Linked DNA regions of Shumkonia mesophila. The protein of the gene in region 1 interacts with the protein of each later gene in a pairwise test. Links are inferred from orthologs where the notes say so. Each region holds a gene or a part of one and is shown in the gene's direction. Other genes may lie near its edges.

Region 1 (8,350 bases):
GTCCCGCTGGAGGCGGCGCGTCCGCGCAGCTACAAGCCCAAGGTCAAGGGCGACGTCAAGGCCATCCGCGAGGCGGTCAAGTTGATGGCGGCGGCCAAGCGGCCGATCCTTTACGTCGGCGGCGGCGTCATCAATTCGGGGCCGGCGGCCTCGCAACTGCTGACCGAACTGGCCCACATCACCGGCTTTCCGGTCACGCTCACCCTGATGGGCCTGGGGGCGATGCCGGCCTCCGACAAGCAGTATCTCGGCATGCCCGGGATGCACGGCACCTACGAAGCCAACATGGCGATGCACGACTGCGACGTCATGGTCAATATCGGCGCCCGCTTCGACGACCGGGTGACCGGCCGGCTGGCCGATTTCGCGCCCGACGCCAAGAAGATCCACATCGACATCGATCCCTCCTCGATCAACAAGAACGTGCTGGTCGAGGTGCCCATCGTCGGCGACGCCGGGCATGTTCTCGAAGACCTCATCAAGGTGTGGAAGTCGAGCCAGGTGGCGCCCGACGCCAAGGCGCTGGACGCTTGGTGGAAGCAGATTGCCAAGTGGCGGACCAAGAAGTGCCTGGCGTATCGCAAGAACGGCAAGGTCGCCAAGCCGCAGTACGCGGTGGATCGGCTGTTCCAGGCGGTCAAGGACAACAGGGACGTCTTCGTCGCCACCGACGTCGGCCAGCACCAGATGTGGGCGGCCCAGTACATCCACTTCGACAAGCCGAACCGCTGGATGACCTCGGGCGGGCTGGGCACCATGGGCTACGGCCTGCCGGCGGCGATGGGCGCCCAGATCGGCAATCCCAACGGCCTGGTGGTGTGCGTGACGTCCGAGTGCTCGTTTTTGATGAACGTGCAGGAACTGGCCACGCTGGCCCAGTACAAGCTGCCGGTGAAGATCCTCCATCTGTCCAACGGCAGCATGGGGATGGTCCGCCAGTGGCAGGAAATGTTCTATGACAACCGCCTGTCGCAGAGCGTCATGGAAGCCATTCCCGACTGGGTCAAGCTGGCCGACGCCTTCGGCATCAAGGGCCTGCGGGCCGAGACGGCGGGCGAGGTCGACGGCGCCATCAAGGCGATGCTGGCGCACGACGGCCCGGTCCTGCTCGACGTCGTCGTCGACCCGACGGAAAACGTCTATCCGATGATTCCCTCCGGGGCCGCCCATCACGAGATGATCCTCGGGCCGACTGACGCCGAGTCCACCGAATCGGGCAGCGACGTCGTACTCGCTTGAGGCTGGCCCCCGCGCCGGCCAGCGGCTAATCTTCCCCGCCGGGAAGGAACGCCGCTGGCACGCGGGGGAAGCCGACCGTTTCCATGACCGGCCAGCCGGCCGGTCGTCACGCGCTTCGCGATAAATTCAGGGTCGATTGCCGACCCGCACAGTACCTGGGGCCATGTCCATGATCGCATCCAACGGGGAAATGACGTCTCACACCATCGCCGTTCTGGTCGAGAACGAACCGGGAGTCCTGGCCCGCGTCATCGGGCTTTTTTCCGGGCGCGGCTACAACATCGAAAGCCTGACCGTGGCCGAGGTGAACGAGAAGGAAAACCTGTCGCGCATCACCATCGTCACCTCGGGTACCGAGATGATTATCGAGCAGATCAAGGCGCAGCTCCAACGGCTGGTGCCGGTCCACAAGGTCATCGACCTGACGCTGGAGGGCGACCACGTAGAGCGCGAGATGGCGCTGGTCAAGGTGCGCGGCACCGGCGACAAGCGGGTGGAGAGCCTGCGCATTGCCGACATCTTCCGCGCCCACGTGGTGGACAGCACCAACGAATCCTTCGTCTTCGAGATCGTCGGCGCGGCCAGCAAGCTCGACGCCTTCATCCGCCTGATGGAGCCGCTGGGCCTGGTCGATATTTCGCGGACTGGAACGGTGGCCATTGCCCGCGGTCTCTCCGCCATGTAAGGAAAGCGCCGATTGTCCGGCGACAAAGAAGTCCATTCGTTTGAGAGGATGTCAAAAATGCGCGTGTTTTACGATCGGGATGCCGACGTCAGTCTGATCAAATCCAAGAAGGTCGCCGTCGTCGGCTACGGCAGCCAGGGCCATGCCCACGCCCAGAACCTGCGCGATTCCGGGGTGAAGGACGTGGTGGTCGCGCTGCGCAAGAGCAGCGGCAGCGTGAAGAAGGCCGAGGGCGCCGGCTTCAAGGTGATGAGCCCGGCCGAGGCCGCCAAATGGGCCGACGTCATGATGGTGCTGACCCCCGACGAGGGGCAGGCCCAGCTCTATGCCGAGGAGCTTGGCCCCAACATGAAGGCGGGCGCCGCCCTGGCCTTTGCCCATGGCCTCAACATCCACTTCCGCCTGATCGAGCCGCGCGCCGACATCGACGTCTTTATGATCGCGCCGAAGGGCCCCGGCCACACCGTGCGCTCCGAATACGTGCGCGGCGCCGGGGTGCCCTGCCTGATCGCGGTCGAGCAGGATGCCTCGGGCAGCGCCCACGAGGTGGGCCTGTCCTACGCCTGCGCCATCGGCGGCGGCCGCTCGGGCATCATCGAGACGACCTTCCGCGAGGAATGCGAGACCGATCTGTTCGGCGAGCAGGCGGTGCTGTGCGGCGGCCTGACCAGCCTGATCGTCGCCGGCTACGAGACCCTGGTCGAGGCCGGCTACGCCCCCGAAATGGCCTATTTCGAGTGCCTGCACGAGGTCAAGCTGATCGTCGACCTGATCTACGAGGGCGGCATCGCCAACATGCGCTATTCGGTGTCCAACACCGCCGAATACGGCGACTACGTCAGCGGCCCGCGCCTCATCGACGCCACCGTCAAGGCGCGCATGAAGGACGTGCTGACCGACATCCAGTCGGGTACGTTCGTCAAGGAATGGATGACCGAGAACAAGGTCGGCCAGCCCGCCTTCAAGGCGATGCGCCGGCGCAACGCCGAGCATCCGATCGAAAAGGTCGGCGAGAAACTGCGCGGCATGATGCCGTGGATCGCCGCCAACCGCCTGGTCGACAAGTCGAAGAACTAGCGGTTTCGGTACCGGGGAGGGAATCTTCTCCCGGTCCCGGCTGGGATTGGCGCCCGCGCCATGGTCGGTCAAGAGCCGACCGGCGCGGGCGTCATCGTTTGAAGCCTGCGGACTCAGGGGCGCACGCGGGCCGGGTTGCCAAACGCGGTTGCGCCCGCCGGCACATCGCGGGTCACCACGCTGCCGGCCCCGATCAGGGCGTCGTCGCCGATGGTGACACCGGGCAGGATGATGGCGCCGCCCCCGATCCACACGTTTCGTCCGATGCGGATCGGCCGGCCGAACTCCAAGCCCGATGCCCGGCCGGCTGCGTCGCGCGGGTGGTCGGCCGCCAGGATCTGCACTCCCGGCCCGATCTGCGTTCGATCGCCGATGGTGACGGCGACGACGTCGAGGATGACGCAATTGAAATTGAGGAAGACGCCGGCACCGAGGCTGATGTTGAAGCCGTAGTCGCAATGAAAAGGCGGCCGGATGACTGCGCCATTGCCGACGAAAGCCAGGCGCTCGGCCAGCAAGCGGCGCCGCTCGTCGGCCGATAGCGCGAGGGCGGCATTGTAGCGGGCCAGCCACGCGTGATTGGCTGTTAAGTCGGCCTGAAGCTCGGTATCGCCGGCGTCGTAAAGCTCGCCGGCCAGCATCTTTTCCTTTTCGGTCCGCGCCATTGCCCGGTTGCCCCTTCTCGTGGCCTGTTCACCGCCTCCGATCAAAGCAGACGTGATCCCGCCACGCAAACCAGAACCATAAGCGTCACCAAACTCCAGCCATCCCATCGGCCACGGCGACTGTCTGGAGTCGTTCCATTGAAAAATTGTATTAACACCGACTCGCCGGCTGTGGTATAGCTGATGACCCGGCCTGTGAAGGCTGTGGTTTTTTATGTATGCGGAGCGAACCCGTGCCAACCGGCAAGGACAGCATCGTTCGGATGACGAAGGCGGACCGCCAGGGTCCCGCCGCCGAGCGTTTGCCCGCCCGCCTGTCCCTGAATCTCCTCGCGCTAAACGGCCTGCTGCGACTTATTCGCCCCTGAGCGTCGCTGTCACCGGGGTGACAAGCGTTCAGGGGAGAAGACCAAGTCGAACGACTCTGCTTAACCTGTCGCAGAAAGGCTTTTTCCGATGAGTACCCAGCGAGAACCCAACCACGTCGTCATCTTCGACACCACCTTGCGCGACGGCGAGCAATCGCCCGGCGCCTCGATGAACCTCGACGAGAAACTGCGTATCGCGCAGCTGCTCGAGGAAATGGGCGTCGACATCATCGAGGCCGGCTTTCCCATCGCCTCGGAGGGCGACTTCAAGGCCGTCCACGGGATTTCCAAGGTGGTGACCCGCTCGGTGGTGTGCGGGCTGGCGCGGGCCACCCGCGCCGACATCGAGCGCGCCGCCGAGGCCATCAAGCCGGCCCAGCGCGGCCGCATCCACACCTTTATCTCGACCAGCCCGCTGCACATGAAGCATAAGCTGCAGATGGAGCCCGAACAGGTCTATCAGGCGGTGATCGACAGCGTGAAACACGCCCGCCGGTTCACCGACGACGTCGAATGGTCGTGCGAGGACGGCTCGCGCACCGAGCACGACTTCATGTGCCGCTGCGTCGAGGCGGCGATCGCTTCGGGCGCCACCACCATCAACATCCCCGACACCGTCGGCTACGCCATGCCCGACGAATTCGGGGCGTTGATCGCCATGCTGTTCAACCGGGTGCCCAACATCGACAAGGCGATCATCTCGGTGCATTGCCACAACGACCTGGGCCTCGCGGTGGCCAATTCGCTGGCGGCGGTCAAGGCCGGGGCGCGGCAGGTGGAATGCACCGTCAACGGCCTGGGCGAGCGGGCCGGCAACGCCGCCATGGAAGAGATCGTCATGGCGCTGAAGACCCGCCAGAACACCATGCCCTATTCGACCAGCGTGGTGACCGAGCATATCGTCAAGGCTTCGCGCCTGGTGTCCACCATCACCGGCTTCGTCGTGCAGCCCAACAAGGCGATCGTCGGGGCCAACGCCTTCGCCCATGAATCGGGCATCCACCAGGACGGCATGCTGAAGAACGCCCAGACCTACGAGATCATGACCCCGGAATCGGTCGGCCTGAGCAAATCCAACCTGGTGTTGGGCAAGCATTCCGGCCGCCACGCCTTCCGCGAGAAGTTGAAGGAACTGGGCTACGATCTCGGCGACAACGCCATCCAGAGCGCCTTCAAGCGCTTCAAGGACCTGGCCGACGTCAAGAAGGAGATCTTCGACGACGACCTCGTCGCCCTCGTCGACGACGAGGTGGTGCGCACCAACGACCGCCTGCGCCTCGTTTCCATGGAAATCCTCTGCGGTACCGTGCATCGGCCGCCCAAGGCATCCCTCGAGATGGAGATCGATGGCCAGCTCCACGAATGCTCGGCCACCGGCGACGGCCCCGTCGACGCCGCCTTCAACTGCGTGAAACAGCTGTTCCCGCATCGGGCGCGCCTGCAGCTCTATCAGGTGCAGGCGGTGACGCACGGCACCGACGCGCAGGCCGAAGTGACGGTGCGCCTGGCCGAGGAAGGCAAGACGGTGAACGGCCAGGGCGCCGACACCGACACCATGGTGGCCTCGGTCAAGGCGTATCTGAACGCCTTGAACAAGCTGCTCGTGAAAAGGGAGAAAACGGAGCCGGTGGCGGTTTCGGTCTAGCAGCGGCCGTAGGCGTCGATTATAACTGTGTCCCGACGGTGCCGGGCCCGGAGGCCCGGTGCCGGTCGGGCTAGTTATTTGCGCTGTGCGAGGACCTATGTTTTCCAGTCTGTTTGGCTTCCTGTCGGCCGACATGGCCATCGATCTGGGGACGGCCAATACCCTTGTCTACGTCAAGGGCAAGGGCATCGTCCTCAACGAGCCGTCCGTGGTCGCGCTGCAGGATGTGAAGGGCAAGAAGCAGGTCCTCGCGGTCGGCGAGGAAGCCAAGATGATGCTGGGCCGCACGCCCGGCAACGTCACTGCCATTCGGCCGCTGCGCGACGGCGTCATCGCCGACTTCGAAGTGGCCGAGGAGATGATCAAGTACTTCATCCGCAAGGTCCACAACCGGCGCAGCTTCGCCAGCCCCTTGGTCGTCGTTTGCGTGCCGTCGGGCTCCACCGCGGTGGAGCGCCGGGCCATCCAGGAATCGGCGGAAAGCGCCGGCGCGCGGAAGGTGTTCCTGATCGAGGAGCCGATGGCGGCGGCGATCGGCGCCGGGCTGCCGGTCACCGAGCCGACCGGCTCGCTGGTCGTCGATATCGGCGGCGGCACCACCGAGGTGGCGGTCCTTTCGCTGGGCGGCATCGTTTACGCCAGGAGCGTGCGCGTCGGCGGCGACAAGATGGACGAGGCCATCATTTCCTACATCCGGCGCAACCACAACCTGCTGGTCGGCGAAGGCAGCGCGGAGCGCATCAAGGAAACCATCGGATCGGCCTGTCCGCCCGAGGACGGCGAGGGCCGCACCATGGAGATCAAGGGCCGCGACCTGATGAACGGCGTGCCCAAGGAACTGATCATGACCGAGGCGCAGATCGCCGAAAGTCTGGCCGAGCCGGTGGGCGCGATCATCGAGACGGTCAAGGTCGCGCTCGAACACACGGCGCCCGAACTGGCCGCCGACATCGTGGACAAGGGCATCGTGCTGACCGGCGGCGGCGCGTTGCTGGGCAATATGGATTATGTGCTTAGGCACGCCACCGGCCTGCCGGTGTCGATCGCCGACGATCCGCTGACCTGCGTGGCGCGGGGGACCGGGCGTGCCCTGGAAGAGATCAAGCGGCTCAAGAACGTTCTGATGACGATGTACTAGACAGCAGCACCCCCTCGGTGCCCCCGCGTAAAGTATATCTTAATCATTTCGTGGGCATGTCTTGAACGATTGCTGGCCGAAGACTTGATCCCGCCGGCAATCTGGCATTGAGGGACGCCGAGTTGAACGACAAGTCGCGGCCGGTTCATCGTGTCGCCGCTCCTATCCGGAGCCTCCAACGCTTTGCCTATCTCGGCCTGGTGGTGGCGGCCTTCGGGTTGATGATGCTTGGCAAGGCCGACGTCGTGGTTGTCGAGCGGTTCCGAGCCCAGATCACCGATACCGTGGCGCCGCTTCTCGATGCCGTGTCCCGGCCGGTGGCGACGGTGAACGATGTCGTCGCCGAGGCACGGGAGATGATCAACCTCCGCGCCGAGAACACCCAACTGCGCAAGGAGCGGGACCGCCTGCTCCAGTGGGAAGCGGCGGGGCGTCGCCTGGAGGCCGAGAACGTCGCCCTGCAACGGCTGCTGAATTTCATTCCGCACGAGGCGCGTGGCTTCATCTCGGCCCGCGTCATCGCCGACACCGGCGGCGCCTTCGCCCACAGCCTGGTGTTGAACGCCGGCGCCGACGACGAAGTCAGGCGCGGCCAGGCGGTGGTGTCGGGAGACGGCTTGGTCGGCCGGGTGGTTGGCGTCGGCGCCCGGTCGTCGCGCATTCTGTTGCTGACCGACCTCAACTCGCGGATCCCGGTGGTGACCGAACAGTCGAGGGTTCGCGCCGTGCTGGCCGGCAACAACACCAGCCAGCCGGTTCTCGGTCATCTGCCGCCCAACGACACGGTGACGGTGGGCGAGCGCGTGGTGACCTCGGGACACGGCGGGGTATTCCCGCCGGGTCTGCCGGTCGGCGTCATCGTTTCGGTCGGCGACAGCGGCGCCGTCGTCCAGCCGCTGGTGGCGACGGATCGCCTCGAATATGTGCGGGTTATCGACTACGGATTGGATCAGGGCGTACTTCAACCCCAGGGCACGACCGCCAAGGACTAATACACATGAAACCGTCCTTTTGGTTCCGGCTCGATCTGTGGGCGCGCCGGTTGACGCCGGTCGGGCTGACCCTGTTGCTGCTCATCGTCAACATCATTCCCTTCCAGGTGCCCGGCTTCGCCCGGGTGGTGCCGCTGTTCGCCCTGATCGCCGTGCACCACTGGGCGACCTATCAGCCCGAACTGATGCCGGCCTACGCGGTGTTCGCCGTCGGCGTCCTTCAGGACATGCTGTCGGGCGTTCCCCTGGGCCTCAACACCCTGGTGTTCCTGGCCGTCTATGGCGCGGTGGTCTGGCAGCGCCGCTTCTTCGTGGGCAAGTCGTTCGCCATCACGTGGCTGGGTTTCGCCGTGGTCGGGGCGGGGGCGATGGTCGCGAGCTGGATCCTGATGTCGGCCTTCCACCTGACCCTGGTCGATCCCCGGGCCTTGCTCTACCAGTATCTGCTGACCCTGGGTTTCTTCCCGTTGCTGGCCTGGGGGTTCCTGCGCTGGCAGCAGGCCTTCCTGAAGGCGGATTGACATGCACCGCGACCAGGATC
Region 2 (12,578 bases), on another replicon or contig:
CCCGAGGACTGGATCGTGGTGGCGGCGACCCTGCGGGGGGTGCCCGGCCGACGCGACGACATCGCCCGGCGCATGGCGCACATCCAGAAGGAACGGGAAACCACCCAGCCGCTGCGCATCGCCACCGGCGGCAGCACGTTCAAGAATCCGCCCGGCGCCAAGGCGTGGCAGCTGATCGAACAGGCCGGCTGCCGCGGCCTGCGCCGGGGCGGCGCCATGGTGTCGGAAAAGCACTGCAACTTCCTGATCAATACCGGCGAGGCGACCGCCGCCGACCTCGAGGACCTGGGCGAAGAGGTCCGCCGTCGCGTCCGCGAGACCGCCGGCGTCGATCTGGAATGGGAAATCCGCCGCATCGGCACCGCCGATCCCGGCAAACGGAGGGATTCGGCATGACCAAGCACGTCGCCGTTCTGATGGGGGGATGGTCGGCCGAGCGCGAGGTGTCGCTGGTCAGCGGCGCGGCCTGCGCCACCGCCCTTCGCGAAGCCGGCTATCGGGTGACCGCCATCGACGTGCAGCGCGACGTGGGGGCGCTGCTGACCCGCCTGTTCCCGCGGCCCGACGTCGTCTTCAACGCGTTGCACGGCCGCTTCGGCGAGGACGGATGCATCCAGGGGCTGCTCAATATCCTCGACATTCCCTACACCCATTCCGGCCTGCTCGCTTCGGCGCTCGCCATGGACAAGCCGGCGGCCAAGCGGTTGTTCTGGGCGGCCGACATTCCGGTCGCCGAGGATGCCGTCGTCACCCTGGAGGAGCTCAAGGAAGGCGACCCGCTGGAGCGCCCCTATGTCGTCAAGCCGCCGAACGAGGGCTCGAGCGTCGGCGTCTTCATCATCCGCGAGCAGGGCGACATCAACACGGTGATCGAGCGCTGGCCGTTCGGCGCGGAAGCGATGGTCGAGCGCTTCATCCCCGGCCGCGAACTGACGGTCGCGGTCATGGGCGACAGGGCGCTGGCGGTGACCGAGATCACCACCGAACACGGCTTCTACGACTACGACGCCAAGTATGCCGCCGGCGGCTCGCGGCACCTGCTGCCGGCGCCGCTCGATGCCGAGGTCTACGACGAGGCGTTGCGGCTGTCCGCCCGCGCCTGCGCGGTGCTCGGCTGCCGGGGCGTGGCCCGGGCCGACTTCCGCTACGACGGCGACACCCTTTTCCTGCTGGAAGTGAACACGCAACCCGGGATGACGCCGACGTCCCTGGTGCCCGAACAGGCGGCGCATACCGGCATCTCGTTTGCCGAACTGTGCACCTGGATGGTTGAGAGTGCGGAGTGCGATCGATGAGACCGTGGACATCCTCGACGTCGAAGAAAAGGGGCCAGCCCCGCCCACGGGTGAAGCCTCTTTGGAAAAGCGGCCATGTGGTCGCGCTGGCCGCCGTCGCGGCGATCGCCGGCGCGACGGCCGGCGGCTGGTGGATGTGGCAGTCGGGCTGGGCTGCGAACGTCGCCGCCAAGGCCCGCTGGGCGGTCATCGCGACGACCGCCGAGATGGGCTTCCGGGTCGAAAACGTGTTGGTCCTCGGCCGCCAGGAAACGCCGCGCGACGAGTTGCTGAAGGCGGTGCGCCTGGCCCGCGGCGCCCCCATCCTGGCCTTCGATCCCGATGCCGCCAAGCAACGGGTCGAGGCCCTGCCGTGGGTCAAATCGGCGTCCGTGCAGCGCCGGCTGCCCGACACCGTGTTTCTGCGCGTCGTCGAGCGGCGGCCGCTGGCGGTGTGGCAGCACCAGGGCCGGTTCGCGCTCATCGACCGCGACGGCCAGGTGATCCCCGACGGCAAGCTGGAGCGCTTCGCCCACCTGCTGCTGGTGGTCGGCGAGGACGCCCCGGTGCACACCGCCCGCCTGCTGGAGACGCTGTGGAACCAGCCCGACCTGATGGCGCGGGTGAAGGCGGCGGTGCGGGTCGGCGGCCGGCGCTGGAACGTTCGCCTCGACAACGGCATCGACGTGCGCCTGCCCGAGGAGAACACGGGATCGGCCTGGAACCGGCTGGCCGATTACGAACGAACCCATCACGTGCTGGCCAAGGACGTCGGCGTGCTCGATCTCAGGCTTCCCGACCGCCTGATCGTGCAGAAGGCGCGCCAGTCCGAGGGGCTCGAGCCCGGCACCGAAACGTGAGACGCCCGCAAGCCCATGGCGACGGATCGAAGAGCGGTAGACGGATGAAGACGAACGGCACGACCCCGAAAGTGCGCAACGGCCTGGTTGCCGCGCTCGATATCGGCAGCACCAAGGTGGTCTGCTTCATCGCCAGGACCGGGGGCGACACCGGGCTGCAGATCGTCGGCATGGGCCACCAGCTGTCGCGCGGCATCCGCTCGGGCACCATCGTCGACATGGAGGCCGCCGCCGATTCCATCCGCGCCACCGTCGAGGCGGCCGAGCAGATGGCCGGCGAGAACATCCGCGAGGTCATTGTCAACCTGTCGGGCGGCGAGCCCGTTTCGCGGCTGATCGCCTACGAGATTTCCATCGCCGGCCACCAGATCGGCGACGCCGATCTGCGCCAGGTGCTCGACCCCCACGTGCTCAACCACGGCCGCCCGGCCGATCACGAGATGATCCACACCCTGCCGGTCGGCTACAGCATCGACGGCCAGCGCGGGGTGGCCGACCCGCGCGGCATGTTCGGGGAAAGGCTGGGCGCCAATGTCCACGTGATCAGCGCCAGCGGCGGCGCGTTGCGCAACCTGGCCACCTGCATCGCCCACTGTCATCTCGAAATCGACGCCAGGGTGGTCTCGCCGCTGGCCTCGTCGCTGGCCTGCCTGGTCGACGACGAGAAGCAGCTGGGCGTCACCCTCATCGACATGGGCGGCGGCACCACCACCATCGCCGTCTATTTCGACGGCGAGCTGATCCATACCGACGGCATCCCGGTCGGCGGCATGCACGTCACCAACGACATCGCCCGCGGCCTCTCCACCCCGGTCGCCCATGCCGAGCGCATGAAGACGCTCTACGGCAGCGCCATGCCGACGCCGTCCGACGACCGCGAGGTGCTGAAGGTGCCGGTCATCGGCGAGGAGTCGGACTCCGAGGCCAATCCGGTGCCGCGCTCGATGCTGGTCAGCATCATCCGGCCGCGCATCGAGGAGACCTTCGAGATGGTGCGGGCCCGCCTGGAGGAAGCCGGCTTCGACAAGGTGGCCGGGCGGCGCGTCGTGCTGACCGGCGGCGCCAGCCAGTTGTCGGGCGTGCGCGAGGTGGCCGGAATGATCCTCGACAAGCAGGTCCGGCTCGGCCGGCCGCAGTTCATCCGCGGCATGGCCGAGGCGACCGGCGGTCCGGCCTTTTCGACCTGCGCGGGACTGCTGAAGTACGCGATTCGAACCCCGGCGGCGGCGGTCAGTTCGCCCTACCGCCCAACAGAGGTGCCCAACGGGCGGTTCGGCCGCTTCGGGCAATGGCTCCGTGAGAATTTCTAGAGGGAGAACGTTCGACCTGACCGGCCCGCCGAGGGGGCGGACCCCCGGCATCGCCGCCCGCGGACGGCAACACACAGGGAATATCTTGGCTTCGTCAGTTTTTCGGAGGGAATTATGAGCATCAACCTGAGCCTGCCGACCACCAGCGAAGTGCCCGAGCTGCGGCCGCGTATCACGGTCTTCGGCGTCGGCGGCGCTGGCTGCAACGCCGTCAACAACATGATCCAGGCCGAGTTGGAGGGGGTCAATTTCGTGGTCGCCAATACCGACGCCCAGGCGTTGGCGCAGGCGCGCACCGACACCCGCATCCAGCTTGGCGCAACCGTCACCCAGGGCCTGGGTGCCGGCAACCGGCCCGAAGTGGGCCGCGCCGCCGCCGAGGAGACGATGGACGAGATCGTCCATCACCTGGAAGGCAGCAACATGGTGTTCATCACCGCCGGCATGGGCGGGGGCACCGGCACCGGCGCCGCGCCGGTGGTCGCCCGGGCGGCCCGCGAGATGGGCATCCTGACCATCGGCGTCGTCACCAAGCCGTTCCATTTCGAGGGCATGCACCGCATGCGCATCGCCGAGGCCGGCATCAACGATATGGAACAGTACGTCGATACCCTGATCATCATCCCCAACCAGAACCTGTTCAGGGTGGCCAACGAAAAGACGACGTTCGCCGACGCCTTCAAGATGGCCGACGACGTGCTCTATTCCGGCGTGCGCGGGGTCACCGACCTGATGGTGATGCCCGGCCTGATCAACCTCGACTTCGCCGACATCCGTTCGGTGATGAGCGAGATGGGCAAGGCCATGATGGGCACCGGCGAGGCCGAGGGCGAGCGTCGCGCGCTGGAGGCGGCCGAGGCGGCCATCGCCAACCCGCTGCTCGACGACACCTCGATGAAGGGGGCCAAGGGCGTCCTCATCAACATCACCGGCGGCACCGACATGACCCTTTTCGAGGTCGACGAGGCGGCCAACCGCATCCGTGCCGAAGTGGACGGCGACGCCTTCATCATCTTCGGCTCGACCTTCGATGCCAGCCTCGACGGCAAGATGCGCATCTCGGTGGTGGCCACCGGCATGAGCACCCAGTCGCAGACCCAGCCGGCGCCGGTGACGCTGGATGTCCTTGCCAAGGCGCGGGCCGAGCGGGCGATCGAGCGCAAGAAGGCCGTTCCGGCCGAGGCGTACGCCTCGCCGCTGGGTTCCGTCGTGTCGATGCCGGCGACCCAGCAAGTTGTCGCCGAAACCGAGGAAACGGCCGCCGTCAAGCCTGAGGAGGTCGCCGCCGAACAGGCGGTCGCCGAGGTCGAGCCGGGGGCGCTGGATCACTTCGTGGCGGCACCCTCCGATCAGGTGCCGGCCCCGGCGGCGGCGCCGTCGGTCAACGCGCGGGAGACCTTCATTCCGGCGCGGCCGGTCGGTCGCAACGACCAGCCGATGCCGCCACGCCGGGCCGATCCGTTCGCCGGCGCGGCGATGGCCAACGGAGCCCGGGCGGTCGAACGGCCCCACGTCGAGGCCGCCAAACCGCGCGGCCCCAGCCTGTTCGAGAAGGTGACCGGAACCGGCCGGGCGGCCAAGCCGAGGGCCGAGCCGGCGCCGGTTCCGATGCCGGCGACGAAGGAGCAATCCGAGATCGGCGGCCTCGACCCGTCGGACCGTTTGCAGGACTCCCAGTCCGGCGACGACCTGCTGGATATTCCGGCCTTCCTGAGGAGGCAAGCAAACTGAGGAAAAACAATCGGTTGCACGGAAACAATTAGAAACAATGATTGATTTGAGTGCCACGGGGTTGGTGGGTATATCAACCCTCGTGGCACTTTTTCTTTAACTGCTTTCGGTCCAAGGGTTTTTCGGCGTGCAGCCGATGCCGGGAACCACCGGGGAAAGACACCGAAGATGGGATTTTCCGAGATCAGACGCCGCCGGGTCGAGACCTTGACCGACGAGCGCATCGATACCCAGAAGACGCTGAAGAGCCCCATCGGCTGTTCGGGCGTGGCGCTCCATAGCGGGGCCAAGGTATCGATGGTTCTGAAGCCGGCCGAGGCCGGTCACGGCGTCGTCTTCAGGCGGACCGACATCGCGGGCAAGGGCGCCGTCATCCCCGCCCGCTGGGATCATGTCGTGGATACGCGGCTGTGCACCGTCGTCGGCAACGGCGAGGGGGTGGTGGTTTCGACCATCGAGCATCTGATGGCGGCGCTGGCCGGCTGCGGGATCGACAACGTCGAGATCGAGATCAACGGTCCCGAAGTGCCGGTCATGGACGGCAGCGCCGAGCCCTTCGTTTTCCTGATCGAGTGTGCCGGCGTGCGCGACCTGGGCGTGGCCCGCCGCGGCGTGCGCGTGCTCAAGCCGGTGGTCGTCGACGGCGGCAAGAGCGGCATCGCGGCGCTCTATCCGGCCGACAGCTTCGCGGTCGGTTTCGAGATCGATTTCGACAGCGCCCTGGTCGGGCGCCAGGCCCTTTTGCTGGGACTGGTCAACGGCACCTTCAAGAAGGAACTGTCGCGGGCCCGCACCTTCGGCTTCCTGCACGAGGTCGAGCAGTTGTGGGCCAACGGCTTTGCCCGCGGCGGCTCGCTGGAAAACGCGGTGGTGGTCAGCGGCGACAAGGTGCTGAACGAGGACGGCCTGCGCTATGAGGACGAGTTCGTCCGTCACAAGGCGCTGGACGCGGTCGGCGACCTTTACACCGCCGGCGCGCCGATCATCGGGCGGTTCGACGGCCGGTGCTCGGGGCATGCGCTGACCAACCGCCTGCTGCGGCAGCTTTTCGCCCAGCCCGACGCCTGGTGCTACGACACCGTCAGGGTGGCGGGGGCGGAAGCGCCGGCGATGCGGGCTTCGATTGCCGACGATATGCCGGTAGGGCTGGCCGCGACGGCCTGAGGGCGGTTTCCTCTTCGATCGACGTGTGACGCGCCGGCGGGCCTAGGGCCTTGCGCGGCGCGGCGTTGTGCGTATCATCCTAACGACATTTGAAGCGGCCGTGGTATAGTCCGCGGCAACGGGCCGATCGCGCCGGGCGATCGCCGAACCCGCCGGAGAATGACCCGATCCCATGACCCGTGGAAGGACACCGCTCAGCCTCGCGGCTTTCGCCTTTGCCCTTCTGCTCGCCGCCTGCGCGAGCAAGGAGGAGCTCTATGTCGAGCGGCCGATCGAGGAGCTCTACAACGAGGCCATGGACGCGCTGCAGACCGGGAAGTACGACACCGCCGCCCGGCAGTTCGACGAGGTCGAGCGCCAGCATCCCTATTCGTCGTGGGCGACCAAGGCCCAATTGATGGCCGCCTACGGCCACTATCAGAAAAGCGCCTACGACGAGGCGATCGTGGCGTTGGACCGCTTCATCCAGCTTCACCCGTCCAACCGCGACACGCCCTATGCCTACTACCTGAAGGCGCTCTGCTATTACGAGCAGATTTCCGACGTCCGGCGCGATCAGAAGATGACCCAGGAAGCCAAGAAGACCCTGGACGAACTGATCACCCGCTTTCCCGACAGCACCTATGCCAAGGACGCCCGGCTCAAGATCGACCTGACCCATGACCATCTGGCCGGCAAGACCATGGAAATCGGCCGCTACTACCTGCGCCAGGGCCACTATCTGGCGGCGATCAACCGCTTCCGCTACGTGGTCGACAATCACCAGACGACGACCCATGTCCCCGAGGCGCTGCTGCGGCTGACCGAGGCCTACCTGGCGCTCGGCCTGAGCGAGGAGGCGAGGCGCACGGCGGCGGTGCTCGGCCACAATTTCCCGGGCAGCGAATGGTATGTCGACGCCTACGAACTGCTCGAGCAGAAGCGCATCCGGCCCCAGGAGACCGCTTGGTACAAGTTCTGGGAAGGCGATGCGGAGCCGCCGAAGGTCGAGAAGATCGAGACCGACCCCGCGAAAAAAGAGTCCTGGTTCAAGTTCTGGTGATCCGGTCCGCTGGATGCTGCGCAGCCTGTCCATCCGCGACGTCGTCCTCATCGAAAGGCTGGATCTGACCTTCCAGCCGGGGCTGTGCGTGCTGACCGGCGAGACCGGGGCCGGCAAATCCATCCTGTTGGATGCCCTTGGGCTGGCCCTGGGCGAAAGGGCCGAAGCCGGCTTGGTGCGCCATGGCGCGGCGCAGGCCACGGTGGCGGCGGCCTTCGACGTCGATGGCGGCCATCCGGCGGAGGCGCTGCTGGCCGAGCAGGGGATCGAGGACGGCGGCGGACAGCTGATCCTGCGCCGCATCGTCGGCGCCGACGGCCGCTCGCGGGCCTTCGTCAACGACCAGCCGGTCAGCGTCTCGCTGCTGCGCCAGATCGGCGACGCCTGCGTCGAAATCCATGGCCAGTTCGACAATCAGCGGCTGATGCATACCGCCACCCATCGCGCGCTGCTGGACGCCTATGGCGGGCTCGCCGCCGAGGGGGCCACCGCCGCCGGGGCCCATCGCGCTTGGCGGGCGGCCGTCGAGGCGTTCGAGCGGGCCGAAGCCGACTTGGCCCAGGCCCGGCGCGAGGAGGAGTTCCTGCGCCATGCCGTCGACGAGATGGAGGCCCTGGCGCCCCAGCCCGGCGAGGAGGCGGCACTGGCCGAGCGGCGCGCCGTCATGATGCACGCCGAGAAGCTGATCGAGGCGATGAACCAGGCGACCGCGGACCTTTCCGCCGGGGCCGGGGTGGAAGCGGCGTTGCGCGGCGCGGCGCGGGCCCTGGAACGGGTCGCCGACAAGGCGGAAGGGCGCCTCGACGCGGCGCTCGCCGCCCTCGACCGGGCGGCGGTCGAGGCCGCCGAGGCCGTCGTGCTGTTGCATCGGGCCAGCGCCGACATGGACCTCGATCCGCGCAACCTGGAGAAGGTGGAGGAACGGCTGTTCGCCCTGCGCACCCTTTCGCGCAAGCACGGCGTCGATGTCGACCGGCTGCCGGCGGTCCTCGACGGGCTCAAGGCGAAGCTGGGCGATATCGAGGACGGCGGCGGCCGGGTGCGCCGCCTGGAGGCGGAAGCGACGGCGGCCCGCGCGGCCTATGTCGCGGCCGCCGGCGCGTTGCGCGAGAAGCGCTTGGCCGCGGCGGCGCGCCTGGACAAGGCGATGGCCGGCGAGCTGGGCCCGCTCAAGTTTGGCAGCGCGCGCTTCGGCACCCGCATCGACGCGCTGGAGGAGGGGGCCTGGGGCGAGCACGGCTCGGATGCCGTCGCCTTCGAGGTGGCGACCAATCCGGGAACGCCGCCGGGGCCGCTCAACAAGATCAGTTCGGGCGGCGAGATGTCGCGCTTCATGCTGGCCCTGAAGGCGGTCCTGGCCCAGGCCGACCCGGTGCCCACCATCGTCTTCGACGAGGTCGACGCCAACGTCGGCGGCGCCGTGGCCGATGCCGTCGGCGAACGGCTGGCCCGCCTGGCCGTCCGCTTCCAGGTGCTGGTCGTCACCCACTCGCCGCAGGTGGCGGCGCGGGGCGCCCATCACTGGCGGGTTTCCAAGAAGATCGACGGCGCCGCCACGGTCACCCGGGTCGAGGCGCTCTCGGCCGGCGAGCGCAAGGAAGAAATCGCCCGCATGCTGGCAGGCGCCCGGGTCACCGACGAGGCCCGCGCCGCCGCCGACAGCCTGCTCGCCGGGGGCGGGGCGGCATGAACGAGCGCGATCTGCGAATGCTTGCCGTCGAGGATCTGACGCAACGGGAAGCCGAGGCCGAACTGGCGGCGCTGGCCGCCGAGATCGCCGCCCATGATCGGGCCTATCACCAGAACGACGCGCCGACGGTATCGGACGCCGAATACGACGCCCTGCGCCGGCGCAACGAGGCCATCGAGGCGCGCTTTCCCAAGTTGGTGCGGTCCGACAGTCCGTCCCGGCGGGTCGGCGCTCCCGTCGCCGCCGGCTTCGAGAAGGTGGTCCACGCCAAGCCGATGCTGTCGCTGGGCAACGCGTTTTCCGCCGAGGACGTGCGGGAATTCCTGGCCCGCATCCGCCGCTTCCTCAACCTGCCGGAGGCGGAGCCGCTGGAAATCGTCGCCGAGCCCAAGATCGACGGGCTTTCGGTGTCGCTGCGTTACGAGCAAGGCCGGCTGGTCCAGGGGGCGACGCGCGGCGACGGCGCGGCCGGCGAGAACGTCACCGCCAACCTGCGCACGCTGGACGACATCCCCACCGAGATCCGGGCGGGCGAGGTGCCGGCCGTCTTCGAGGTGCGCGGCGAGGTCTACATGTCGCGGGCCGACTTCGCCGCGCTCAACGTCCGCCAGCAGGAAAGGGGCGGCAAGATCTTCGCCAACCCGCGCAACGCCGCCGCCGGCAGCCTGCGCCAGTTGGACGCCGGGATCACCGCCCAGCGGCCGCTTCGCATGTTCGCCTATGCCTGGGGCGAGGTCAGCCGGCTGCCGGTGAAAAGCCAGGGGGAATTCCTGGAACTGCTGCGCAGCTGGGGCTTTCGCACCAACCCCCTGGTTGTCGTCTGCACGGGCGCGGATGCGCTGCTTGCCCATTACGCCGCCATGGAAAGCCAGCGCGCCACGCTCGATTACGACATCGACGGCATGGTCTACAAGGTCAACCGGCTGGACTGGCAGGAGCGCCTGGGCTTCGTCAGCCGGGCGCCGCGCTGGGCCATCGCCCACAAGTTCTCGGCCGAGCGGGCCGAAACCGTGCTCAACAGGATCGATATCCAGGTGGGCCGGACCGGCGTGCTGACCCCGGTGGCGCATCTCGAGCCGGTGACCGTGGGCGGCGTCGTGGTGTCGCGCGCGACGTTGCACAACGAGGACGAGATCGCCCGCAAGGACGTTCGCGAGGGCGATAGGGTGATCGTCCAGCGGGCCGGCGACGTCATTCCGCAGGTGGTTGAGGTGGTGCTGGAGAAGCGGCCGGCCGGCAGCCGCCCCTTCGTCTTTCCCGAGGTCTGCCCTGAATGCGGCAGCCAAGCGGTGCGCGAGGAGGGGGAGGTCGCCCGGCGCTGCACCGGCGGCCTGATTTGCCCGGCCCAGGCGGTCGAACGGCTTCGGCACTTCGTGTCGCGCGACGCCTTCGACATCGAGGGATTGGGCGGCAAGCACATCGAGGCGTTCTGGAAGGACGGCCTCATCAAGACGCCGGCCGACATCTTCAGGCTTCCCGGCCGGACCGAGGAAATCGCCGAGCGCGAGGGGTGGGGAGAGCAGTCGGTCCGCAACCTCGTGCGCGCGCTCGGCGAGCGGCGGACGATTGCGCTGGAGCGCCTGATCTATGCCCTCGGCATCCCGCAGGTGGGGCGGGCGACGGCGCGCCTGCTGGCCCGCCACTACGGGACGTTTGAGAGATGGCGGGCGGCGATGACGGCGGCCCGCGACACCGATTCAGAAGTTTACCGAGACCTCATCAACATCGACGGCATCGGCCCAGGGATGGTCGGTGACATCTTGGCTTTCTTCGCCGAGCAGCACAATGGCGAGGTCCTCGACGATCTCGTCGGTACAAAAGAAACAGAAAAGAAAGAATGGCAACTGACGGTCGAGCCGTTCCAGGCGCCGGCGGTTCAGGCCTCGCCCATCGCCGGCAAGACCGTGGTCTTCACCGGCACGCTGGAAACCATGACCCGCGGCGAAGCCAAGGCCCGGGCCGAGGCGCTCGGCGCCAAGGTGGCGGGCTCGGTGTCGAAGAATACCGACTACGTGGTCGTCGGCGCCGACGCCGGCTCGAAGGCCCGCAAGGCCGAGGAACTGGGCGTCGCCACGCTCAGCGAAGCCGATTGGCGGGCCCTTATCGGTTGAGGCCGGCCGCGTCGGGCAGCCATCGCTAGAATTTTTTCCCGGAATACCACTCGTTGCGGCCGGCGCGGCCCTCGGTTACACTGACGCGCGACGGGGAGCGGCACCTAAGGTACCAGGTCAGCCAGATTTTGAGCGATGCCAACGGTTCGGCATCGCCGGCGACGGAGGCCAGCCCATGAAGCCGGGGATCGTCGATTCCATAGACGACATGCGGTGTTGGCAGACAACGCTTCTCGTGGCCTCGATCCCGATATGGGCACCGAGGACACCAACCTCACGACGACTTCGACGACGGGATCCTCTCGGCAGGCGCCGGCTGCCGGGCCGGGTCTCGTCGCGTTTCCACCGCCGAGGCGTCCGTGACCGGCGGCCCATGGGGGTGCCGCCGCTGCAATGAAACCGGCAGGGAGCCACAACATGCCTGACACTGAAACGAAGAGAAAGACACCCGAGAGAGCCTATGCCGTCTTCGCCGTATTCATCCTGCTCGTCATGATGTTTCCGCTCTACGGGCTGGGCAATTCGGCGCAGCCGATCGTGATCGGACTGCCGTTCTCGCTGTTCTGGGTGGTCTTCTGGATCGGCGTCGAGTTCGTCGGCCTGATCGCCTTTTTCCGTTACGAATACGGGCGCTGAGGAGGCCGACATGCCGGAATGGATCATTGCGCTGGCGATGATGGGGGGATACCTCGTCTTCGCGTTCGTGTTGGGGATGCTGGCGGGCAAGGGGCGCTCGTTCTTCTCGATCTCCGAATACGCGGTCGCCGACCGCGGCCTGGGCATCGTCGTCATGTGGTTCCTGATGGGCGGCACGATCTTCTCGGCCTTCGCCTTCCTGGGCGGGCCGGCCTGGGCCTACTCGCGGGGCGCGGCCTCTTTCTACATCCTGGCCTATACGGCGCTGGGCCTGCTGCCCTGGTACCTGATCGGCCCCAGGATGGCCAAGCTGGGTGCCGCGCGCGGCTATTTCAGCATGGGCGACATGCTGCGCGACCGCTATCAGTCGAGGTCGCTGGTGGTGATCGTCGGCATCGTCTCTGTGCTGGCCTTCATCCAGTATCTGACCCTGCAGATCAAGGGCATGGCCTACATCTTCAACATCATGACGGACGGCCACATCCCGTTCTGGGTCGGTGCCCTTCTCTCCTATGGCATCGTCGTCATTTACGTCGCCACCAGCGGTGTGCGCGGCGCCGCCTGGAGCGACGTTCTGCAAGGCGCCATGATGTTCGTCGTCGCCTGGGGTGTCGGGCTCTATCTCGTCTACGTCCTGCATGACGGCCCGGGCGCCATGTTCGCCCAGATCGCCGCGGAGCGCCCCGGCTTTCTGGAGATCGGGCACGAAGGTTCGAAGATGTCGCAGATGGCCTATTCGACGGCCATCCTGGTGTCGGTC

The links.
Region 2: the proteins of ODR01_RS17740 (region 1) and ftsA interact in binary tests that used the Escherichia coli proteins (3 or more experiments, as listed by UniProt). The link is inferred for Shumkonia mesophila from one-to-one orthologs.

What each region holds. Positions count from the first base shown.
Region 1 is NZ_JAOTID010000011.1:172,867-181,216, forward strand. What follows is about bases 4,939-7,796. They hold ODR01_RS17740 (rod shape-determining protein), read left to right. Parts: upstream 4,939-5,776; coding sequence 5,777-6,817; downstream 6,818-7,796. Other genes in these bases: ODR01_RS17735 (2-isopropylmalate synthase), read left to right, coding at 4,939-5,679; mreC (rod shape-determining protein MreC), read left to right, coding at 6,940-7,796. Also shown: ilvB (biosynthetic-type acetolactate synthase large subunit), read left to right, coding at 1-1,239; ilvN (acetolactate synthase small subunit), read left to right, coding at 1,409-1,924; ilvC (ketol-acid reductoisomerase), read left to right, coding at 1,937-3,001; ODR01_RS17730 (sugar O-acetyltransferase), read right to left, coding at 3,115-3,666; more of ODR01_RS17735, read left to right, coding at 4,123-4,938; more of mreC, read left to right, coding at 7,797-7,809; rod shape-determining protein MreD, read left to right, coding at 7,815-8,330. UniProt on the Escherichia coli protein: Forms membrane-associated dynamic filaments that are essential for cell shape determination. Acts by regulating cell wall synthesis and cell elongation, and thus cell shape.
Region 2 is NZ_JAOTID010000013.1:89,819-102,396, reverse strand. Bases 1,358-4,311 are described here. They hold ftsA (cell division protein FtsA), read left to right. Parts: upstream 1,358-2,178; coding sequence 2,179-3,444; downstream 3,445-4,311. Other genes in these bases: ftsZ (cell division protein FtsZ), read left to right, coding at 3,559-4,311; ODR01_RS19175 (cell division protein FtsQ/DivIB), read left to right, coding at 1,373-2,134. Outside these bases: murB (UDP-N-acetylmuramate dehydrogenase), read left to right, coding at 1-396; ODR01_RS19180 (D-alanine--D-alanine ligase), read left to right, coding at 393-1,295; more of ftsZ, read left to right, coding at 4,312-5,175; lpxC (UDP-3-O-acyl-N-acetylglucosamine deacetylase), read left to right, coding at 5,344-6,339; ODR01_RS19155 (outer membrane protein assembly factor BamD), read left to right, coding at 6,512-7,381; DNA repair protein RecN, read left to right, coding at 7,395-9,071; NAD-dependent DNA ligase LigA, read left to right, coding at 9,089-11,182; ODR01_RS19140 (hypothetical protein), read left to right, coding at 11,600-11,818; ODR01_RS19135 (sodium:solute symporter family protein), read left to right, coding at 11,829-12,578. UniProt on the Escherichia coli protein: Essential cell division protein that assists in the assembly of the Z ring. May serve as the principal membrane anchor for the Z ring.